3 regions of the Leptolyngbya sp. AN02str genome follow, and region 1 is predicted to be linked to each of the others. Evidence: riboswitches for the same ligand, from Rfam matches in the RefSeq annotation. Region 1 holds a riboswitch; each other region holds the start of a gene.
What was found. A riboswitch is a leader RNA that binds a small molecule or an ion and turns the genes downstream of it on or off. The one in region 1 is predicted to bind cyclic di-AMP.
Positions count from the first base shown of each region.

Region 2: it holds a riboswitch for cyclic di-AMP, as region 1 does, so the genes downstream of both, ACQ4M4_RS26510 (universal stress protein) here and ACQ4M4_RS24720 (glycosyltransferase family 4 protein) in region 1, are expected to answer to the same signal.
Region 3: it holds a riboswitch for cyclic di-AMP, as region 1 does, so the genes downstream of both, ACQ4M4_RS27245 (glycosyltransferase family 4 protein) here and ACQ4M4_RS24720 (glycosyltransferase family 4 protein) in region 1, are expected to answer to the same signal.

Region 1 is NZ_JBNXVR010000048.1:12,913-19,916, reverse strand. It holds gene ACQ4M4_RS24735 (tetratricopeptide repeat protein) at 1-585, shown strand, start outside; gene sir (sulfite reductase, ferredoxin dependent) at 1,249-3,156, opposite strand; gene ACQ4M4_RS24725 (hypothetical protein) at 3,880-4,410, opposite strand; cyclic di-AMP (ydaO/yuaA leader) riboswitch at 5,241-5,460, shown strand; gene ACQ4M4_RS24720 (glycosyltransferase family 4 protein) at 5,648-6,931, shown strand.
Region 2 is NZ_JBNXVR010000058.1:7,705-14,708, reverse strand. It holds gene ACQ4M4_RS26515 (MinD/ParA family ATP-binding protein) at 1-600, shown strand, start outside; cyclic di-AMP (ydaO/yuaA leader) riboswitch at 839-1,056, shown strand; gene ACQ4M4_RS26510 (universal stress protein) at 1,525-2,253, shown strand; gene fmt (methionyl-tRNA formyltransferase) at 2,459-3,454, shown strand; gene ACQ4M4_RS26500 (tetratricopeptide repeat protein) at 3,451-3,921, opposite strand; gene ACQ4M4_RS26495 (DUF6464 family protein) at 3,981-4,343, opposite strand; gene ACQ4M4_RS26490 (CU044_2847 family protein) at 4,572-5,006, shown strand; gene ACQ4M4_RS26485 (hybrid sensor histidine kinase/response regulator) at 5,418-7,004, opposite strand, start outside.
Region 3 is NZ_JBNXVR010000064.1:1,209-8,212, reverse strand. It holds gene ACQ4M4_RS27255 (DUF7219 family protein) at 1-176, opposite strand, end outside; gene ACQ4M4_RS27250 (hypothetical protein) at 203-367, opposite strand; gene ACQ4M4_RS27245 (glycosyltransferase family 4 protein) at 547-1,815, opposite strand; cyclic di-AMP (ydaO/yuaA leader) riboswitch at 2,000-2,166, opposite strand; gene ACQ4M4_RS27240 (protein kinase domain-containing protein) at 2,543-3,973, shown strand; gene ACQ4M4_RS27235 (hypothetical protein) at 4,002-4,661, shown strand; gene ACQ4M4_RS27230 (sensor histidine kinase KdpD) at 4,673-5,818, shown strand; gene ACQ4M4_RS27225 (mechanosensitive ion channel family protein) at 6,315-7,004, opposite strand, start outside.

The sequences.
Region 1 (7,004 bases):
TGGCATGGCAAGGGTATTTCCTTAGCAAAATTACAGCGCTTTGAAGAGGCTGTTACGAGCTTTGACCAAGGGCTAAAGCTCGATGCTTATGATGCCAAACTTTGGTACAACAAGGGCTACGCTTACAACTGTTTGTTTCGCTATCGTGAGGCCATTACCTGTTTTGACCATGTGGTAGAACTGCGGCCTGAAAATTACCGCGCTTGGTACAATCGGGGATATGCACTTGCTGCCTTGCGCCGCTACGATGAAGCGCTGAGCAGCCTGGATACAGCGATCGCTATTAAACGTAATTGCTACTACGCCTGGAACTATCGCGGAGTCGTACTCACCAAGCTTGGTCGCTATGAAGACAGCATTTCCAGTTTTGATAAATCGCTGAGAAGCAAAGAAGAAAACCCCGAAGCCTGGTATGGGAAAGCCTGCGCCCATAGTGCCCAAGGCGAAGTGGACTTAGCAATTCGCAGCCTACATCGGGCAATTGTCCTCAGTCCTAATCTCTATCGGGTCATGGCTCAAACGGATGTTTCGTTTGACAATATTCGTCAAAATACAGAATTTCAACATCTGATTGGGCCTCACTAAACTTCATGGCAATTCATTAGGAAATTGCAGACCCAAGAATAGAAATTGAGCAATAGGTGACTGCACGCGGACACGCTTGTGCACCGTTTTTCATCATCCGGCTCTACAGTTTTATCAATGGCAATCCTCCATGATAAAGCCCCTGATTTCTTACTCAGAAATCAGGGGCTATTAGGCGAATACACAAGTCAGCCTTTTAAAGCAAAAGCAGGCTAACGGCATCACCAGAAGTTTTGAAAGGCCAACTTAAAAATGGAGTGTCGGCGTTATTTATCTATGTCTATAAACTATCAAATGAAATCCGAAATTTATCAGAATTCAAGCTTTTCTTTAGGGTTCGTTATATCCGTTTATATACAGAAATATTCCACCAGGGGTATCAAGCATTTCTCGGACCGCATTTGAGCGGGCGATCGCCCTGTACAGGTTATATCAACCCGCCACAGCAGCAGGCCTGCTACACGATGTTGTGCGAATGATTCATGCTTCATCCAATTCATACAGCAGGTCTAGAGTTGGCCTCAGTTGCTTTCATCACAGCCCCAACACTCTGAAAAAGCCCTTCCATGCACTAGTGCACAAAAGGGCAAGATTCAGTCTCGTGACACCCAGCTTACCGATGCCGCAGCAGCAAAAGGTTTGCCCCTGCGCTGCCAGCCTCCTCTAGAGATTCTTAAAGTATTGCTCTAGAGCCTCGCAGGTCACGTCTGTCATGGAAATACCGCGCTCCGTTGAGAAAGCTTTGAGCTTTTCGTATACGGCATCGCGCACACCAATGCGGTATCGTGCTTTGCCAGAACTCTTGGCAGGAACGGTAGGAACGGTGAACTGCCGCAACGCATCAAACCCAACGCGATCGCAGAAGTTGCCAAAGCTTTCATTGGGTTGGCGGTTCTGCTTAAAGTTCAGGAACAACGGCTCTAGCAACGCTTCCAAATCATTCACGTGCACCTTTTCCGCAAAGGGACGAGAAAGGCGAGTTTGGTGGGGATCAGCCCCCAGCCAGATCTGGTACGACTCGGGCGACTGCCCCACAAATCCCAACTCCGCCAGATAAGGCCGCGCGCAACCATTGGGGCACCCTGTCATGCGAATCACAAACTGTTCGTCCTTGAGACCAACTTTGTCAAGCAGGGCACGCACGCGCTCCAAAATGCTAGGCAATACGCGCTCTGACTCGGTAATGGCAAGGCCACAGGTCGGCAGGGCAGGACAAGCCATCGACAAGCGCTCTAGAGAATCGATCGCCTCAACAGTTGGGACGCCGTGATCGGTCAAAATTTGCTGAATGGCTTCCTTGGCAGCAGGATCAATGTCGTACAGCAGCACGTTTTGGTGAGGGGTAACCCGCATGGGCAAAGCAAATTTGGACTCAATTTGGCGCAGCGCTGTTTTAAGTTGGAAGGTACCCTCATCTTTGACTCGGCCATTCTGAACCGAGATGCCCAAAAACAGCTTGCCATCTCCCTGCTCATGCCATCCTAAAAAGTCGAGATACTTGAACTCGGGTAGGGGCTTTGCTGGCTGAATGGACTTACCAAAGTAGCGCTCAACCGCTTCACGGAATCGCTCCACTCCCCAATCATTGATTAGATATTTCATGCGGGCGTGACGACGATCGGTGCGATCGCCATAATCACGCTGGGTCGCCACAATCGCCTTCACAAAATCATAGATATCCGCTTTATCGACATAACCAATCTCATCGGCAATGCGAGCAAACGTTTCTTCTTTGTTGTGAGTTCGACCTAAACCGCCGCCAGCATATACGTTAAAGCCCAACAGTTCACCTGCGCTGTCTGTAATCACCACCAGGCTTACATCTTGTGAGAACAGGTCTACCGAGTTATCGCCAGGTACGGTCACGGCACACTTAAACTTGCGTGGCATGTAGTGAGTGCCATAAATCGGCTCTTCTACATCATGAATCACCGTGCCATTGCCGTTACGCTGACGAGCCGCTACCACATCGGGGTGTTCCTCAGCAGATAAATACTTCTCACCATCCAGCCAAATTTCGTAGTACGCGCCCGTTTGGGGAGTCAACAAGTCTGCAATATGGTTAGCGTATTCCCAAGCATATGCATAATCTTTTCGGTTTTGGTATGGGGCGGGCGGGGCCATCACGTTACGGTTCAGGTCGCCACAGGCTCCTAGCGTCGAGCCCATATTTTGCACAATGGCCGCAATCGTGGCTTTCAAATCTTTCTTCAGCACACCATGGAGCTGAAATCCCTGGCGAGTCGTGGCCCGCAGCGTACCACTGCCGTAGCGATCGGCCAATTCATCCAGAACGAGATAGAGCTGAGCCGGAATGAACCCACCTGGGTTCCGAGTCCGCAACATGAATGAGTAGTCTTTCTCCTGACCTTTGACCCGGTTGTCCCGATTGTCTTGCTGGTAGGAGCCGTGGAACTTCAGGATTTGAACCGCCTCTTCAGTGAAGTGCGTTGTGTCTAATAACAGTTCAGTAGCAACGGGTTCACGCAGTTGATTGCTACGCTCTTTAATCCCTTCAACTTTGGAAACCTTAGAGACTTGGGCAGCGGCAGGTACTGAGGTGGGAGACATAAGCGCAGTAACAGTTTTAAGTAATTGACGGACTAAGGCAAGGGGTGGTGCGAGAGCGCACTCTAGGCAAGCCACTGATTCACACTATCCCGATAGAGATTCTGGGAAATCATAGCTATTTTATCACTCGCATACCGAAACCATAGTGCCGATCCGCAAAGAAATTCGGCTCCAACACTAAAAATTTATTCTTTCGTTCTTTCAATTGAAAAACGTGCAAAGCCTGAGCTTGCTACTACCCGTGCGGCTGATCCAGTTGTGACCTGGTGGGCAAGGTTCCGATTGTCTACCCAGTTTTACTGGATATAGACCTAACTGCTGTTGATGGGTAGAACTTTAATTAATTGTTAAATTGATGATTCAATTTGCATGATCACCAGCTTATTTTAACCAGGACTTGTGCAGTTGAATGATGTGTGGGGCGCTAAGCGCCCCACACATCATTCAATCCCCAGGTTTTTCGGATGAAGTGCGTAAGTCCTATTAACGTCAGTTCAGTCCTGCAACGGTTGATGCGAAACAATGGCTGAGCGCTTTTGCACAGGGCTTACCAGTTTGGTAAGCCTTGGTTCAACCGGGTTGAACTGTGCGATCGCCTTTGAGTGTCCCTGATCCAAAAAGCCACCCGATGCAGTACATCGAGCGGCTTGAGGCTTATGCGACTAACCTTATTGGCTTAACCCTATGCGCTAACCGAAAGGATTGCCAGGAAGCGCCTTCAGCTTAGAAGCGATAAGCAGCGCCGAGTTGGAGGCTTACCGCTGCATCGTTGCTGTTGCGGTAAGCATCGAAGCCAACTTTGGCATCTCCGTACACCACGACATTGCTGAGCACGGCTGTTTCAACGCCAGCAGTGATGACGGGCGCATTTTTGTCGCCTAGAGGAGTCGAGTTGCCTTCATTGGTAACGAAGGAGTAGCCACCGCCCAAGTACAGGTTTGTGTTGGGAGCGATCGCCGCATCGTAAGTGACGATAGGCATGAGTGCGACAGAATCATCACCAAACAGAGCAGCACCCCGAACAGAGACAGGAGCCAAAGGCACATCAAAACGTCCCTGAACATTGGCACCAAACGTGCTGTCACCAGAAGCATCTTCAGTTACTCCTGCCGAAATACCAGCGCCGAGGTAGTTACCATTCATACCGCGAGCCAGGGGCAGCGCCGAAGCAGAGTTGGCTGAGAATACAACTGGAGCAACGGCCAAAACAGCCAAAGAAGAGAGAGCAGCGATCGACTTAATAGAGCGTTTCATGTCAGTTCCTTCCATCGAAAATAGGTGAGAGAATGGCTCAAGAGACGAATCAATTTAGTTCTTCAAACGGCTATGCATTGCATACAAAAATGAGTTGTTTTGAGCGTCAATTACAGCCAGTTTGAATGAACAAGAACTTGAGCGCATTAAGTTTTAAGATGGGTTCTAGCGATAAGAAGTTCCTCTAACGTTGAGTCAATCTTCTTTCCTTGCGAACCTATTACTGTTGTATTTCGAAAAAACAAATCCAAGGTTTATCAAGGTTCTCTTTCCAAACTGTCACATGACTTTCGTTGCATTTCTCGTAACAGCTTCGAATCTCATTCAAGCCAGTTTTAAGACCTGATATTTTAAGCACTGATAAACGGGTTGAAAGGACGAATGAAGTTCCTTCCTTGTTCCTCTTTGAGCTTTAATTCACCCAGTTGGGGGATGGATGCTAATCATGCGGTTAAGTTGAAAAGTGCTCATGTTTTCTTCAAGAGTTCAAACTGTTGTCCAAATTTTTCACATGAATTTGCACATGAGTATGAGTAAAAGCAGCAAAGGATGAGATCAAAAGGATAGCGATCGCCAAACGGAATCAAGGCTTAAGCTGTGAAAATTCATTTTGTTGAAACAATTTGCGATTCTTGATAGCTAACCGAAGCCGTACCTGATACAAATACTTTTTTGCATCAAGTACGGTAAACCGTAAATTAAAATCGGTAGTTTCTAACTGCTTTTGGTCATCTCCTATACCAGGCTTATCCCTTTGGGGTGATGAGTTGACTAAAAACTTTTGGTAAGCTATTCTCGCAGCAAAACTCATAAGTCAGCCTAATTCAGTAAGGCTTGAGTTGCCGAATTGGCTAATCAAAGCACCTTACTGGAGCGGAGGAACCAAACTTTGGGGCATATCTTTTACGGAAGGGAACTGAAGAAGCCAGCTAGAAACTTGCAATTTTCAATTGCTTACAGCTCTAACTGGTCATACTCAAAACCTTCAAAGGAAGGGCAACTCTCAGCCCTAGCCCGTCAGCTAACTTCGTCGGCATTGAGAGGGACTGTACAATCGGCACAGTTGCTTGCAAAGTCGCTTTGCACAATTGTTTTACGGTTCGATTTTCGTCAGTATCCTTCAATTTCAGTATGCGGCTTTGTAGTAGTTTTGTGCCGGCTCTGACACTGAGGGTCCAATAACTATTGCCTCTGGTGTCGAGCAAAAATCGTGAACCATGAGGTGAAAGAGTCAGTCATGTTTCCAGATCAAAATCGGCGAATTGCTCTAATTTCTGTTGCTGGCGACCCAGCAGCCGAAATTGGTCAAGAGGAAGCTGGTGGCCAAAATGTGTATGTTCGCCAAGTGGGCGAACATTTGGCAAAGCAGGGTTGGATCGTTGATATGTACACCCGCAAGAGCCATGCAGATCAGCCAGAAATCGTGCAGCATTCTCCAACCTGCCGCACGATCCGCGTTCAGGCTGGGCCGTTAGAGTTTCGTAGCCGTAATGAACTGTTTGAGTATCTACCCGAGTTTGTTAGCTCAATGGAAGCGTTTCAGCGCCGGGAATCGGTATCTTATTCGCTTGTCCATACCCACTATTGGTTGTCGTCTTGGGTGGGGATGAATCTACGGCAAAAGTATCCACTGGTGCAGGTTCACACCTATCACTCATTGGGAGCCGTAAAGTACAAGGCGATCGCTCAAATGCCTACTGTGGCGATGCAGCGTCTGCCGGTCGAAAAAACCTGTCTTGAGACGGTTGATTGTGTTGTGGCAACTAGCCCGCAGGAGCAAGCTCACATGCGGGAATATGTTTCGGAACTGGGCAATGTGGTGATTGTTCCATGTGGCACCGATATTCAACGCTTTGGCAATGTATCGCGCCAGGAAGCGCGGGCACAGCTCGGTTTAGATCCCGATGCCAAGATTGCCTTGTATGTGGGTCGATTTGACCCACGGAAAGGGATCGAAACGTTGGTTCAGGCGATCGCCCAGTCCAAACTACGTGACCACGAAAACCTGCAGCTAATTATCGGTGGCGGTAGTCGCCCTGGTAAAAGCGATGGGAATGAGCGCGATCGCATCGAGAAAATTGTTCACGAGCTAGGCATGCAAGACATGACGAGCTTCCCTGGTCGGTTGGATGAAACGAATCTACACCTATACTATGCGGCAGCCGATGTGAGCGTTGTGCCCAGCCATTATGAGCCCTTTGGCCTAGTACCTATTGAGGCAATGGCCAGCCGCACTCCCGTTGTGGCCAGCGATGTTGGTGGATTGCAGTTCACCGTCGTTTCTGAAGAAACAGGTTTGCTGGTACCGCCCAAGGATGTTGATGCGTTTGCTCATGCAATCGATCGCATTTTAGAAAACGACACGTGGCGAGCCGAATTGGGCAACAACGGTCGCCACAGAGTCGAAACCTATTTCAGTTGGGAGGGAGTCACCACTCAGTTGGGGCAGCTCTACGACAAACTGATTCAGGGAAACGCTAAGAATCTAGAGCAAAAGGAGACACCGCAAGTTGCGGCGTAACCGCTCTAGCCGTTGAGCGTTTGGTGCAATCAATTTTAGATGCATCGATAAGATGAATAAAAAAAGAGTTCAT
Region 2 (7,004 bases), on a different contig from region 1:
CCGTTATTGAACTACTATTTGTGGATCGCTGAACAGCCAAATTCAGACTCCTTTCAAGCCGTTTCATCTTGCCCTCAAGGTCGCAATGTTATTTTGATTGGGAGCGGCGTTGAAATTATTCCAGCCAAGGCTTCTCTCAAAGATCTAGAGTCGTTGTTATTGACGGGGTATAGTGTTACCGCGTTATCTCAACGTTTTGAGGTACTGGTAGAGCGATTGGCCCTGGACTATCTGTTGCTCGATGCACCTGTTGGCTTTGGCCATCTTGCCTTATTTTTAATGACGCTGTCGGATAAATTAGGCCTTGTTGCTACGTTAAAGCCACAAGATTTTGAATGGTTAGCTGTCATGTTAGAGGTGGCTCAACGGTTAGCTATTCCGCAACATTTTTTGGTCATGAATCAAGTGTTGAATGAGTATGTTCAAGCTTCTGTTCAAACTCAAATTGAGTCTGTATTTCAATCACCCGTGTTGGGAATGTTGCCGTTAGCATCAGAAATTATGGAAATGGGAAGTTGCGATCTCTTCTGTTTGCGATACCCGAATCACCCTATTACTCAAACGATGGAGGCGATCGCCCATTGTTTAATCGAAGATTAAATGTATCGCCCACAAGACCTATTGGTCAGGATCTATTGGTCAGGAGAAGTTAAATTAAATAACTCCTCGACAAAGTTAAATAAAAGTTAAAGATTGCCAATCTCATAAAGCATCGAATTTTGTTTCAATCTATTGCTAAATATATTGATTCGTTGACGATTAAATACCTGAATGTTAGCTTAAGTATTGTACTGAATCTGTATTGGTCGGCCTAATTTGGGGAATATCATTTAGTTAGGAGTCATTGTAGCCTTTTCACAATAAGGCTTTCCCCCAAAACGGAGGAACCACTTTATTGGGGCGTATCTCCCCTAAGGAAGACGCAAAACCTTGCTCCAAAGCGCTTGAATAGAGACGCTGTTCTTAAGGTTTTCTTTATTTTTCCTTGAGTTGGGAGAGGGGTACCTCTCGGCCCTAGCCCGTCAGCTAACTCCGTCGGCATTGAGAGGAGATTGAAGGAAAGAATTTTTTTGACTTGACTTCAAAATCCTCAGGTTGGTTGAGAATGACGCTGTTTCATTCTTGAGCCTGCTCTTCCAAGAGTAAACGCCCTGCGTCGTGCACTAGACTGCCGACCTGTTTCTATCGCGTTTTATGGAGTTGCAAATGGTCCTGAGTCGATGTCTCATTGGGCAGGAAAACTGTCTCTCGCTGTTGTATCAATTTTTAATTGTTAAATTTCGCGATGAAGCGCCTGTTCACAATTGGGCGATCGCTTGTGTTTCCAGCGTTGATGGGGAGTCATGCTGACCAAAATCATTGCCTCCAATCTGTGCGATTAGCCAGTGTTTGATCACATTGCTATAGATGGCAATGTTTGGCGTGATTGTGCGATGAGTTGTGTCTACAGGCTAACTCCAAATTTTATTGCAATCTTCCTAGCTACAGGCTTATTTAGAGGAAAGGGCTGTGAAAATTAAGTCCATGCTTGCACGTTTACAGAATGGGTTGGGAGATTCCAACTTGATGGACCACATGCTGTTGTCTTCGGGGCCAGCGTCTTTAGAAACAGCAGAAATCCAGTCTAATGACGTCATCAACCTGCTGATTGGTTATAAAGGTTCTCCTAATAGCCAAGTTGCATTGGATTTAATGTTGTGGATTGCCCATCAAACCCGCTTGGCTACGCAAAAACAGGTGATGGTGCATGTGCTGTATGTCGTGGATCAACCCCTTCAGCAAAAAACGAGAAGACGCTCTACAAACCGACACTTTTCCAAAAAGCACGCCAATAAAAAAGAAACCCTTGCTTTGTCTCAATCGGTTGGTAGTCTACGTTCTGCCCAAACAACCGTGGCAACACCGTTAAGACGAAAAGAAACGCTCCGTGCTCCGTTGCCCCATTTGTCTCACTTGTCGGACTGCTTGACGGGCTGCCAGGCAGAGCTTGACCTTGTGCCAAAAACGCCGCTTGATCAAGCAGATTACATTTTGTGGCAAGCTCGATGCTTAGCAGAAGAGTGGCGTGGTTCTTTGGAGGCACATCTGCGGTTTGGCAGCTTAGCGGAAAGCCTAAAGACTGTGGCTAAGGAAATGAAGATTGATCTACTACTACTTGGCTGTAGCTCTCTTGACCATCCACAGTTAGCGGAGTTAGCCGATGATTTTCCTTGCCCAATTCTAGGAATTCCATCTCAGTTGGAAGAAGGGTAATCGCCTGCATGGATTGAGCGACTGTGTTAAGTGACTCGCAAAACCAGGCATTGTTGGAAGGTGGGTGCTGAGATTGTCAACATGGAATGGCTGTGCCGTGGCATAAACCACGGCCGATTGTGAATGCCGTTGCCCGGTTACAGACCGACGTTACCCCTTAAACTTGTAGGTGGTTGTCTTTGGGTCTGTAGGTTTATTGCCAGCTATGAAGCTTGTTTTTTTCGGCACCCCGCAGTTTGCAGTTCCCAGTTTGGAAGCGCTCATTCGGCACCCTGAGTTTGAGGTGGTGGCTGTGGTGACGCAGCCTGACAAGCGTCGTGGACGGGGTAGTGCGCTGAGTCCGTCTCCTGTTAAGGAAATGGCAAGCCAGCATGCGATCGCGGTATGGCAACCGCGCAGCGTGAAAAAGCATGCCGAAACGTTGGATTTGCTGCACGCTAGCAAAGCCGATGTCTTTGTGGTGGTGGCCTATGGGCAGATTTTGTCTCAAGAAATATTGGATATGCCTCGCTTGGGCTGTGTGAATGCCCACGGCTCGCTGCTGCCATACTACCGGGGAGCGGCTCCAATTCAGTGGAGTTTGTACCATGGGGAGCAAGAAACAGGCATCACAACCATGTTGATGGACGCAGGCATGGATACTGGAGCCATGCTGCTAAAATCGACAACCAAGATTGGCCTGCTGGATAATGCTGTGGATTTGGCCAAAACTCTGGCCCAGCAGTCTGCCAATTTGTTGGTAGATACGTTGAAGGGTTTGGAGTTGGGCACGATTGAGCCAATTCCCCAAGATGAGGCGACGGCAACCTATGCTCCCCTCATTCGCAAGGACAACTATCGCCTGGATTGGTCATGGGGGGCGATCGCACTTCACAACAAAGTGCGCGGCTTCTATCCCAATGCGGTGACGACCTTTCATGACAATCCAACCAAAATTTTGGCGACTGTACCATTGACACCATCAGTGCTGCCCCAATTGTCCCAGGACTTGCAGGCCCTGGCTCCGGAGTGGATGCCATTGCTGAACAAGGCTGCCCAACCCGGCACGATCGTTGGCATATTGAAAGAACAGGGAGCGATCGCCCAAACAGGAGATGGATTGCTTTTGTTAAAAGAAGTACAGCCCGCTGGAAAACGCGCTCAGTCAGGATGGGACTTTGTGAATGGGAGCCGCCTGTCCCTTGGAGAAGCGATGGCCTAGGAGAGCTGAGCTGTACATTCCAAAATGAGCCGTTGATTCACAGTCGCATAGGGCTGAATTTCCAATGCTTTGCGAAATGCCTGAATTGCTGCAACGTATTCGTTGAGTGCGGCATGACAAAGCCCTTTGCCATGTAAGGCCCCAAAGTGGATGGGGTTAAGTTCAAGGGCAATTTCGCAGTCTTCTAACGATTCGCGATAGCGGTTTTGCAAAAAGTAGAGCACGGCTCGTCGATTCCAGGCTTCGGCAAAATCGGGCTGGGTTGCAATCACTTCAGATAGTAAAGTCTCAGCCTCTTGAAATGCGCCAGACTCCATCAAAACTTGACCACGTTCTAGAAGCTCCAGCCCATAGATGCCCTTTTGCATAAACCACATGCGCCATAGTTCTGCCGTGGCGCGATCGCGCACGGTCTCATCTGGCTTTTTCAGATCTTCTAACAGTGAGTGAATTGTAGCGTCATCCATACAAGCCTCCCATGTTTGATAACTTGCATGTCTGGATTGTGAACATCTCTCTACTATTCTTACTGCTTTTTGTAGTGGCGGCAATCACGGCACGGGCCAACAGGGTTCACCCCACAGCGCAAAATTTCGGAGTGAGCATTGTACAAGCACGTTGCATCCCCAACTACCCATTTCTCGCCCCAAAGGGTGCGCTCCTCAGAGTGGTGTACCTGCTGCACATAAAGGGCAATCTTTTCAAGCTGATACTTGCCAGCCTTGAGTTGGTAGCGGTGACGGCGCTCTAATACTGTATAGGTCTCCCCCTTAAGGTCGAAGTAGGTGCCAGGCTGAGTACTCCCATCCAGCATGACATATCCCAACGATTGTCGTGGGCTATTGAGAATGACCTCGGTGGGGAGAGACTGCTCCTTATTGGGTTGCATGAAGTCTCTATTCTTTTAGTTTTAAGGATGGTATCGTACCCAGTTCACAGATGTCAGGCTGATGTGTTCATCTTTGCAGCTAACGTGAATTTCGGGAAGGGTTAGCTAATTAAAAGTCCCTTCCGTGTTTTTACGGGTGAGGGGTATGCATCCATACAAGTTGTGGGTTTTGCTGGCCTATGCTAAATGGGCAAACGACATTTGAGGCATGTCAGTAGGTATCTGGTTATGAGCAAACTTCAGCCTATCCAAATTGATGAACACACGGTTATTTATATTGAGGCAGAAGAGGGAATCGATACCTCTGGAATTTCTGCTGGTAATGGATACAATAATGGCTACGAAAATGGGAACGGCTATGGAGCGGTAGAAGGTGAACAGAGCCGTACTTCGAAAGGGATCGTTACGCGATCGCCCCAGACTGATGTGATGACTGCCCGAGTGCAAACTTTAGAAAATACGATTCGTTACTACACAACCTATATGTTGAATGGGTTTAAGAAGATTGCGATCGCTGAAGTTAAAAAAGTCACATTAGAATTTGGGGTCAATATGAGCGGCGTGAGCGGTATTCCCTACATCGCATCGGGAACGGCTGGCTGCAATGTTCGGGTTCAGGTTGAGTGCAGTTTTGACAATCAAGACAAACCAAAGCCTCAGTAGTTTGACCTTAGTAATTTGACGTTGTATCTCCTTTTATAACTGTCGCTAGTGTAGTTGAAACAGTTTTAAGGATGGCTTTGCTATCCTTAAAACTGTTTCAAGCAGGCCGTTGGAGCAGGAGCAATGTCTATCGCAGTAGTTTGGCAAGTTTAGCGGCGGACGTTGCGTGTCATATATGATGAGAAGATGTGATAACAAGAAAACTTCACCCAAGTCTCGTGAAGCCCAGTATTAGATCTCCTCTACAAATCGTTGTGCGGCAGAGCCAGGAAACGATTTATGCTTCCAAAAAGCCATTTGTGCAGGGGGCGATTCATATGGCAACTTGCGTGATTTGATTCTGCTTTGTCATCTCGCCAATTGACCAATGGTTCAACCAAAGTTTAGAGCTAAAACGACTCGCTTAGACGACTAGATTCCTGTGTGGGCTGGCTCTTGAATTACCGAATGAATCGTTTGCAGTAAATCTTGAATCGTGTACGGTTTTGCAAGATAGCTCTTGATGCCCCTTGGTTCTTTTAATTTATCACTAGGCATAAAACCACTGACGGCGATCGCCTTTAAATCTGGATGAATTTTGCACAGATGTTGAATTGTTGTGATGCCATCCATGGATGGCATCATCATATCAACCAGCGCAACAGAAACTTTGTCCCGATATTGACTTACAATCGAAATCGCTTCTGCTCCACTGTTTGCAGTTAGCACTCGATAGTTGTAGGTTTCTAATGAGATTTTAGTCATCACTAGAATTTCGACTTCATCATCGACGACTAATATCCACTCCGCATTACCTTTCGATGAACCTGTTGATTCCTTCGGTTGAGTCGCTAAACCTTCGATCGCGGGTAAAAAGACTTTAAATTCTGTTCCAACTCCAACCTCGCTAGAAACATCAATAAAGCCCACATGGCTTTTAACAATACCTCTGACTGTAGATAGGCCCAACCCTGTCCCTTTACCAATCTCTTTCGTTGTAAAAAAGGGTTCAAAAATTCTGTCAATAATATCATCCGTCATTCCTACTCCTGTGTCCTTAATCGTGAGACACAGATAGGAATTGACCGATGCATCGAGATTTAGGCGAGCATAGGATTCATCAACAAATAGCTTTTCGGCTGCAATGGTAAGAATGCCGCCATCTGGCATGGCATCCCGCGCATTAACAACCAAGTTCATAATCATTTGATGCAGGTGAGTCGCATCGCCAGAAACAGGCCACAGATCTGGCTCTAAATTGATCTGGAGTGCGATCGATTTTGGGAACGTCTTTGCGGCGATTTGCTCAACTTCGTAAATTAAGTCTTTCATTTGTATGATGGTGGGTTTGCTCTCCACGCCTCGTGCAAATTGCAGAACCTGCTTTACTAGCGCTGCGCCGCGTTTTGTGTTGGTCTCAATCACTTTAAATAGCTGCTGACTGCGCTCATCAGCATTCGGAAACTTCATTTGTAGAAGTTGGGCTGTGCTCAGCAGCGGCGTCAAAATATTGTTCAGATCATGGGCAATTCCTCCTGCAAGGGTGCCCAGGCTTTCCAGCCGCTGCGCTCGCAAAAACTGGCTTTCGAGCTGTTTCTTTTCAGTGATGTCAGTATTCACCACAAGGATTGATTTTGGCTGTCCTTGAGCATCGCGCATTAATGTCCATCGGCTGGCAACAATGAGTTCTTTTCCTTGCTTATTAACTTGACGGAGTTCGCCTTGCCACATTCCGTGCTTAACTAAATTTTTGTGAATGATTCCTAGTTGATCGAGCACTTCCAACCGATACAACAGTCGATTAGAGTCTTGATCCATCACTTCTTCAATACACCATCCATACAGCTGTTCTGCTCCTTTGTTCCAATACTGAATTTTGTGATCCATTCCCAGAACTAAAATGGCGTCGGTTGTGATGTTGAGCAATGCTGCCTGTTCACGGATTTTATCTTCGGCTTGTTTGTGTTGCGTTAGGTCAAGCACAAAACTCACGATCGCTTCCTGAGATTCGTCGAGCAA
Region 3 (7,004 bases), on a different contig from region 1:
GCTTTGAGACTCTGATAAGCTTCTTCAGTAGAGATTTTTCCGCCAGTTTCCAGGTTGGCAATGTAGCCAGTGCGCTGGGCAAACTCTTGCAAATTTGCGTTAAATACTAGATTCGCAGGGTTAGCTTGACCGCGATAGGGCGATCGCGAATAGAGAAATTCATCTCTGGTAGTCATTCCTTACCGTTCCTACTGCAACTTTTTTAACTGGATTCGGTGTCCGTTTCTAACGCATCGCTGTGCAAACCATCTCTTCTCACAGCAACTTGTCGTCTTCGCTCTAAAATGGCTAGCCCCATCACTCCTACTAACCCAGTAGCACCGACTAAGCTCATACCACCCAGATTGTCATCTCCTAATCCAGACATTGGTAAAGCCGCTGGTGTAGAGCGCTGGAGAGGGCTTGTTTGAACGGAATCTATATGAGCTAACAGAGTTACAGCCGTCGTAAACAAGCTCACATCCAGGATTAGAAGACTAGATCTGACAAAATTGAGGAAAACCTGTTTCATCTTGAACAATGCATTGCTCGCTAGCAAAAATATCTTCATGCGGCAACAGGAGTAGGCTTGTGAGCGAACGATGGCTGAGACAGCAAGGTGCTGTAAAGTTGACTCATCCTGGAGGCAACACTATTCCAACCAAAGGCGATTTCAGCTCGCATTCGCCCTGCCTCACCCATCTGGTTTCGCCAATTTGGACTGCTCAGAACCTGATCCATTGCAATTGCAAGTGCTGTATCGTCTTTGGGAGGAACCAGTAGCCCCGTCACTTGTGGAATGACCGTGAATTGCAATCCCCCGACCTGGCTGGCAATAACAGGAGTACGGCTTGCCATTGCTTCAATGGCAACCAAACCAAACGGCTCATAGTGACTGGGCACGACACAGACATCAGCCGCCGCATAATAGAGAGGTAGTGTTTCATCCAAGCGTCCTGGAAACTCTGTGCAATCTGCCAACCCAAGAGATGTAACCAGGTTCTCAATTCGCTCTCGTTCAAGCCCATCACTTTGACCAGGACGGCTGCCGCCACCAATGATTAATTGGAGTCCGTAGTGGCAGAATTGAGAACGAGCTGCCGCACGTACCAGGGTTTCAATTCCCTTGCGCGGATCAAAACGTCCCACATATAGAACGACGGGCGCATAAGGGTCGATGCCTAGATGATGCCGAGCCGTGAGTCGTGAAACACGCCCAAATCGCTCTAAGTCAGTCCCACATGGAATCATGTAAATTTGCCCCTTTGAAGATACCAGGGTACGAAGCTGTTGCTCTTCTTGGGGGCTGGTTGCAATTACACAGTCCACTGTCTCCAGACAAGCTTTCTCGACCGCTAACCGGGTATCAGCAATTTCGGGAAGCTTGGAAATAGACTGGTATTTAACAGCGCCCAGTGAGTGATAAGTATGTACTTGTGTGAGCGGCTGATGCCGCTTTAGCTGCATTCCAACCCAGGAGGATAACCAGTAGTGGGTATGCACTAGGGGATACTGAATTCCTTGCTGGTGTTGAAATATTTGAAATGCTTGCACAAATTCAGGTAGATGGCTAAACAGGCGATCGCGATTCATAAACTCCTGTGGCCCAGCTACCAGACGAATGGTGCGACAGTTCGCTGAATGCTCCACTATTGCAGGCTGAGTCGGGCTAGTCTTCCGAGTAAACATATCAACCTGCCACCCTTGTTGAGCTAATGCCTGACCCACCTGCCGGACATAAACGTTTTGCCCTCCGGCTTCTTCTTGCCCGATCTCTGCTGCCGGATCGCCATCAACGGAAATAAGTGCAATGCGATTAACTGATACTGAAAACATGGTAAAGTTTGCCCTTCAAGGTTGAAAACATCTGCAGCGCGATCGCGTATGCATGGCAAAGAACGCCAATGCAAGGAAAAGGAGTTCTACCTTTCTATCAACGCTGAAAGCAGCTACAGTGAAGTGAACAACGACTTACTAAGGACACTGACAAAATCAGATTATCTAATTAAATGCTGACTCTTCAGTCTCCCCTCAATGCCGACGGAGTTAGCTGACGGGCTAGAGCTGAGAGATGCTCTCCCAAAAAGGTTTGCCCCAAAAAAGTTTGCCTCAAGCAATGGTTCCTCCGCTTCAATCACTTCTCAATCACTTGCTACTGAAGAAGGATTAAATTAGGCTGACCTATTCAATTGATGGTGCGATCATAGCAATGCAAATCTGTGCAAAACAATATATCCGGGATATACGTGATGGGTATACATACCTGTAACGCAATTCGATCGCACTCAGACTACAGAGAAGTGTGCTTCGTTCCTTAAGTGATAATTTTGTGCAGGTAACATGAAGGGTATATCAGGTATAGAGCCACAATAAACATCAATTTATATCGTCTATACCTTGTAATCGTTGTCTGATAATTTCAAGATCTAATCATAGGCATCTAGATCTAGAGCAATCCTAAATCGGTTGTGAGAATGGGGTGTGGGGGCGGTGCCCCCACGCAGGGGTTCCCCCCCTGCACCCCTCTCACAAATCAAATAGGATTGCTCTAGTTAGCAACTGTTTGGCAAAGAAACGGTTGCTGGCCTTTTTATGGCTGTTTATTCTCTCCCATGTGCCAGTACAGCCGCTCAAATTTGCTGGGGGCGATATGCTTCTTGGTCAGTCTAGTTCATCACTCAATTGTCGTTACCGCATCATTAAGCTGTTAGGTCAAGGAAGTCTTGGTAAAACATTTTTGGCAGTTGATCAACAGCAAGATCCAGCTTCGTTTTGCGTAGTTAAGCAACTGTCCCTAGAATATGAGACAATTCCTTACCCACACTCAGCACACGTGTTTCAGCAGGAAACGCAATATCTCAGCCAGCTAGGCGAACACCCTCAAATTCCCGCATTTATTGACACTTTTGTCCAAAATCATCAGGCGTTTATTGTGCAGGAATGGATTGACGGGCGGACGCTTGAGCGAGAGACATGTAGTGCACTGTTTAAGGAGTGTGAGGTTCGATCTATTCTTCAAGAACTGCTGCCCGTTCTGCAATATCTACACGATCGCCACATTGTTCATCGTGATATCAAGCCTGCTAACATTATTCGTTGCAAGACTCCTCCACATAAACTCCACTCCAGTCAGGATGGAAAGCAAGGAGAGTTGGTTCTGGTTGATTTTGGCTCCGCCATACGCCTTACGTCGATCCATCAAGCCAGCACGGAAACTCTGATTGGGAGTGCCGAATATGCTGCACCAGAGCAAATTAGGGGTCAGGTTGACTACACGAGTGACTTATACAGTTTAGGAGTCACCTGCTTACACCTATTGACGCAGATGTCGCCATTTGAACTATACGACGGTGGCGACAGTTGCTGGAGATGGCAGGAGTATTTATCAGAGCCGATTAGTTTGTCTCTTGAAATGGTTCTCCGCAAGATGATAGAGCCTGTAGCGAGACAACGATATCAGTCAGCCACAGAAGTTTTGGCTGATCTAGAGACATCATCCACACAACCAGAACAATCAGATTTCCCTTGGAGGCAACCTCAACAAATTGATACCTCAAAAAAGAGGTATCAGGAGAATCATCAAACCTGGTATTTCTTGAAACCCGAAACTGAGACCTCAAGCTTTGCCTACAACGTTGCCGCATTCTTAACTCCGCGTCTTGCTGGCACAGCAACACAGCCCAATCAAAAGGAACTATTTTCAACGAAACGATGTAAAAGTTCCAGTAGAAGTCGGAGCAGCTTTATGAACAAGATGCAGAACTATGCCGCTCCAGTAGCGAACCACGAAACGCGAAATGCCATCAATTTTGTGTTCTTTTTTCTGTCGTGTTTTATATTGTCTTGTCTCGGCTTCGCGTCCTTGATTGTGTTCATTTCTACTTTTGAGCAAGCGTCCAACCCATCACCAGTAGAAACGCAGAACTGGCGATCGCCAAATGCTGATCCTGCATCCAACAATTTCGACACGTTTAACTCTTCCAACTTGAAATGATCGTCCCTATCTCCAGGCAGAGACCCCCATGACTGAAACACCTGAGCAACACTCACCAGTATCCCATTTGGGGGCGCAAATGGCTCTTTCTATAATTTCAAACAGAAGAATTGAAAGGAACGATCAAAACTGTCGCGCTATTTTTGTCATTCCAAACTACGAATCAGCAATTCAAGCATTTAATCAGCTAATTCTGGCTGGTTTTTCCAGGGCAAACGTTTTGATCGTTGGCAAAGAGTGGATGGCTTGTGATGAGTTTAACCATAACGATGAGTTTAACCATAACTCAGACAATCACAATGCTTATCCTGTAGAGCATAGGAAGTGTGTATCTGCAAGGGTTTTTATTGGCGATGGTGGAGCCTTCAAAATGGGTTGGTTAATTGGCAATACACTGGGCGGGATTATTGGATTTGCACTAGGGTTGAGTGTTACAGCGATGCCTGGTGTTAGCGGAGCAATGTTGCTTTCCAAATGCATTTACATTTTCTCTAGTGGTTTGTTCTGTACAATCTCAGGTGGCATGATTGGAGCAGGAATTAGCTTGAAAATTGCTCAACGTCAGCTTAACCAATATGCCAAACGAGTAGCACAAGGTGAGTACCTCCTAATTGTGAGTGGTACAGCAGATACAACTCATCATGCTAAACAGCTTATGAAAAATTATCTGCAAAACAGTGATTTTTGAAGAATTGAACGATGCATAATTCTATTTCAACCGTGTTGGATAGTTCTTACTCCTGTACAACTCGCCGGGGCAAGCACAAGATCTTTATTGGCATAGCTCCTGGTGTCGGCAAAACTTACAAAATGCTTGAGGAAGCGCAGCAGCTTAAGCATCAGGGAAAAGATGTTGTGATTGGGCTATTAGAAGCTCACGATCGCCCTGCAACTATCGCTAAAGCCCAAGGGATGGAAATCATACCCCGAAAGGCGATCACTCAATGTGGAATCATTTTTCACGAAATGGACACGAGCACTATTTTGGCTCGTCAACCTCAACTTGTACTGGTTGATGAATTAGCCCATACCAATTTCTCTGGGGTTGACTATGAATATCGATATCAGGATGTTGAGGCGCTTTTAGCAGCGGGAATTGATGTTTACTCTACTATTAATATTCAGGACTTGGAGCGGTTAAAAGATGTTGTGACAAAGGTTCCAGGTATCATCGTAAAAGCAACGATTCCCAATCGCTTATTTGATGAAGCGTCTCAAGTGGTCATCGTTGACGTTACTCCAGAGAAATTGCAGAAGCGGCTCCAAGTTGGGAACATCTACCCGTCTGAGACGGTAGAGCAATCTCTTCAAACGGTCTTTCAATGGCAGAGTTTAGTAATGCTGCGAGAGTTAGCGTTGCGATGCATTGCGGATAGGGTTGAGCAAGAAGGAATGCGTGAAGCATCACGTTTAAGTGGAAACGCGATCGAAAGTGCTAATCCTCCGTGTTGCATCCATGAACGAGTATTGGTTTGCCTGTCTATGGCACCTCACTCAATTCGGCTACTGAGGCGAGGCGCTGATTTAGCCAATCGGATGAATGCACCGCTTTATGCGTTAGTTATCAACGATCCCAATCGCTCCCTATCCAAGTCAGAAGCACTTTATATCAATACCTGTGAGCAACTTTGTCAGGATCTTCGAGGCAAGTTTCTACAGGTTAAGGATGATGATATTCCAACTGCGATCGCCCGTACGGCTAAAACTTATTACATCACTCAAATCGTTCTTGGTAAACCTGGCAAGTCAACCTGGCGTAAACCTCTTTCGCGCCCTCTGATAAACCAATTGATTGAGCATCTTGCTGACCAGGCAAACTTACATATTCTTGTGACAAATCCATAGTTTCTAATGTTCGGTGAACCCAAGATGTAATCTGAACTTTCTACATCTTTACAAATGAACTCCACTTCGCCAGCATCACCCATTACTTGCCAGGCAGATTACTGCATCCGTTCTGGAGTTATATCACTGATGATCAGGAACGATTGCACTAGTAGTTCTGTTTCTCATCTTTCTTAAAGCCTACCGTCAGTATCGTCTACACCACTTTGTAGACAAACTAGAACAAAGATGGAACCCACCATCTCAAAAGAGACAGCGTAAACATCACTAGAGCTAAACATCGTTTCAATCCATATTTACTTCTGATCTATGAGTTTTTTTAAAGCGCTACGTTTGATTGCGACTCTGTTCCTGGCAAATATTGTTTTCTGTTGGCTTATGTTGATTGATTGGAAAATCAGTCCAATTATTGGTCTTCTAACCTTTGGAGGAGGGCTGCTTTTCCTAGGAATGCTTGGTTTTTTGTATATTGAGGATAGTTCTAATTTCTAGAGATTTAAGAGTTGTTTTTTACCCGTAAGGATGGAAATCCCACAATATCAACAGTTGCAGAAGCAATACCAATTCCAGCTTCATCAAATAAGGTTAAGATGTCACGGCTCATTGCATCTTTCAGGTCACGAATAGCGTGTTCCCCAACGACAAATCGTACTGTCAGTTCCAGCCAGTTGTCAGTAATTCGATAATATACTTTTGGTGTCAGATCAACGGGTTTAATTGCGTAGCGGTACTGCATATGCTGCCAGGCTTCCTGGCTCATTTCGTTGATTTTGATAGTGTAGCGATCGGCGCACTCTAGGAGAATCTGTTCGGCACGGTGGCGATCGGCAGTATAGGTGATCGGGATACTAATTTCTTCCCAGAGATAGGGGAAGTCCCGCGTGTAATTATAGACTGGCTCATCAAAAATTTTGTCGTTGGTTACAGTGACAATCCGACCTGTAAATTGGCGGCTTTTGACCCACATTGCCGGATCAGCACTTTCTGCAATAGAGGCGGGCTGTCCCATTTCCATAATGGTGGTTTGGATAAAGTCCAGTGCAATGACATCCCCCCGCACACCGCCCATTGTGATGCGATCGCCCACATTAAACGTGTTGCCGCGCAGAATGACAAAATAACCTGCCAGTGCTGTAATAACCCTTTGCAACGCAAATGCCAAACCTGCTGTAACTAAACCAAGGGC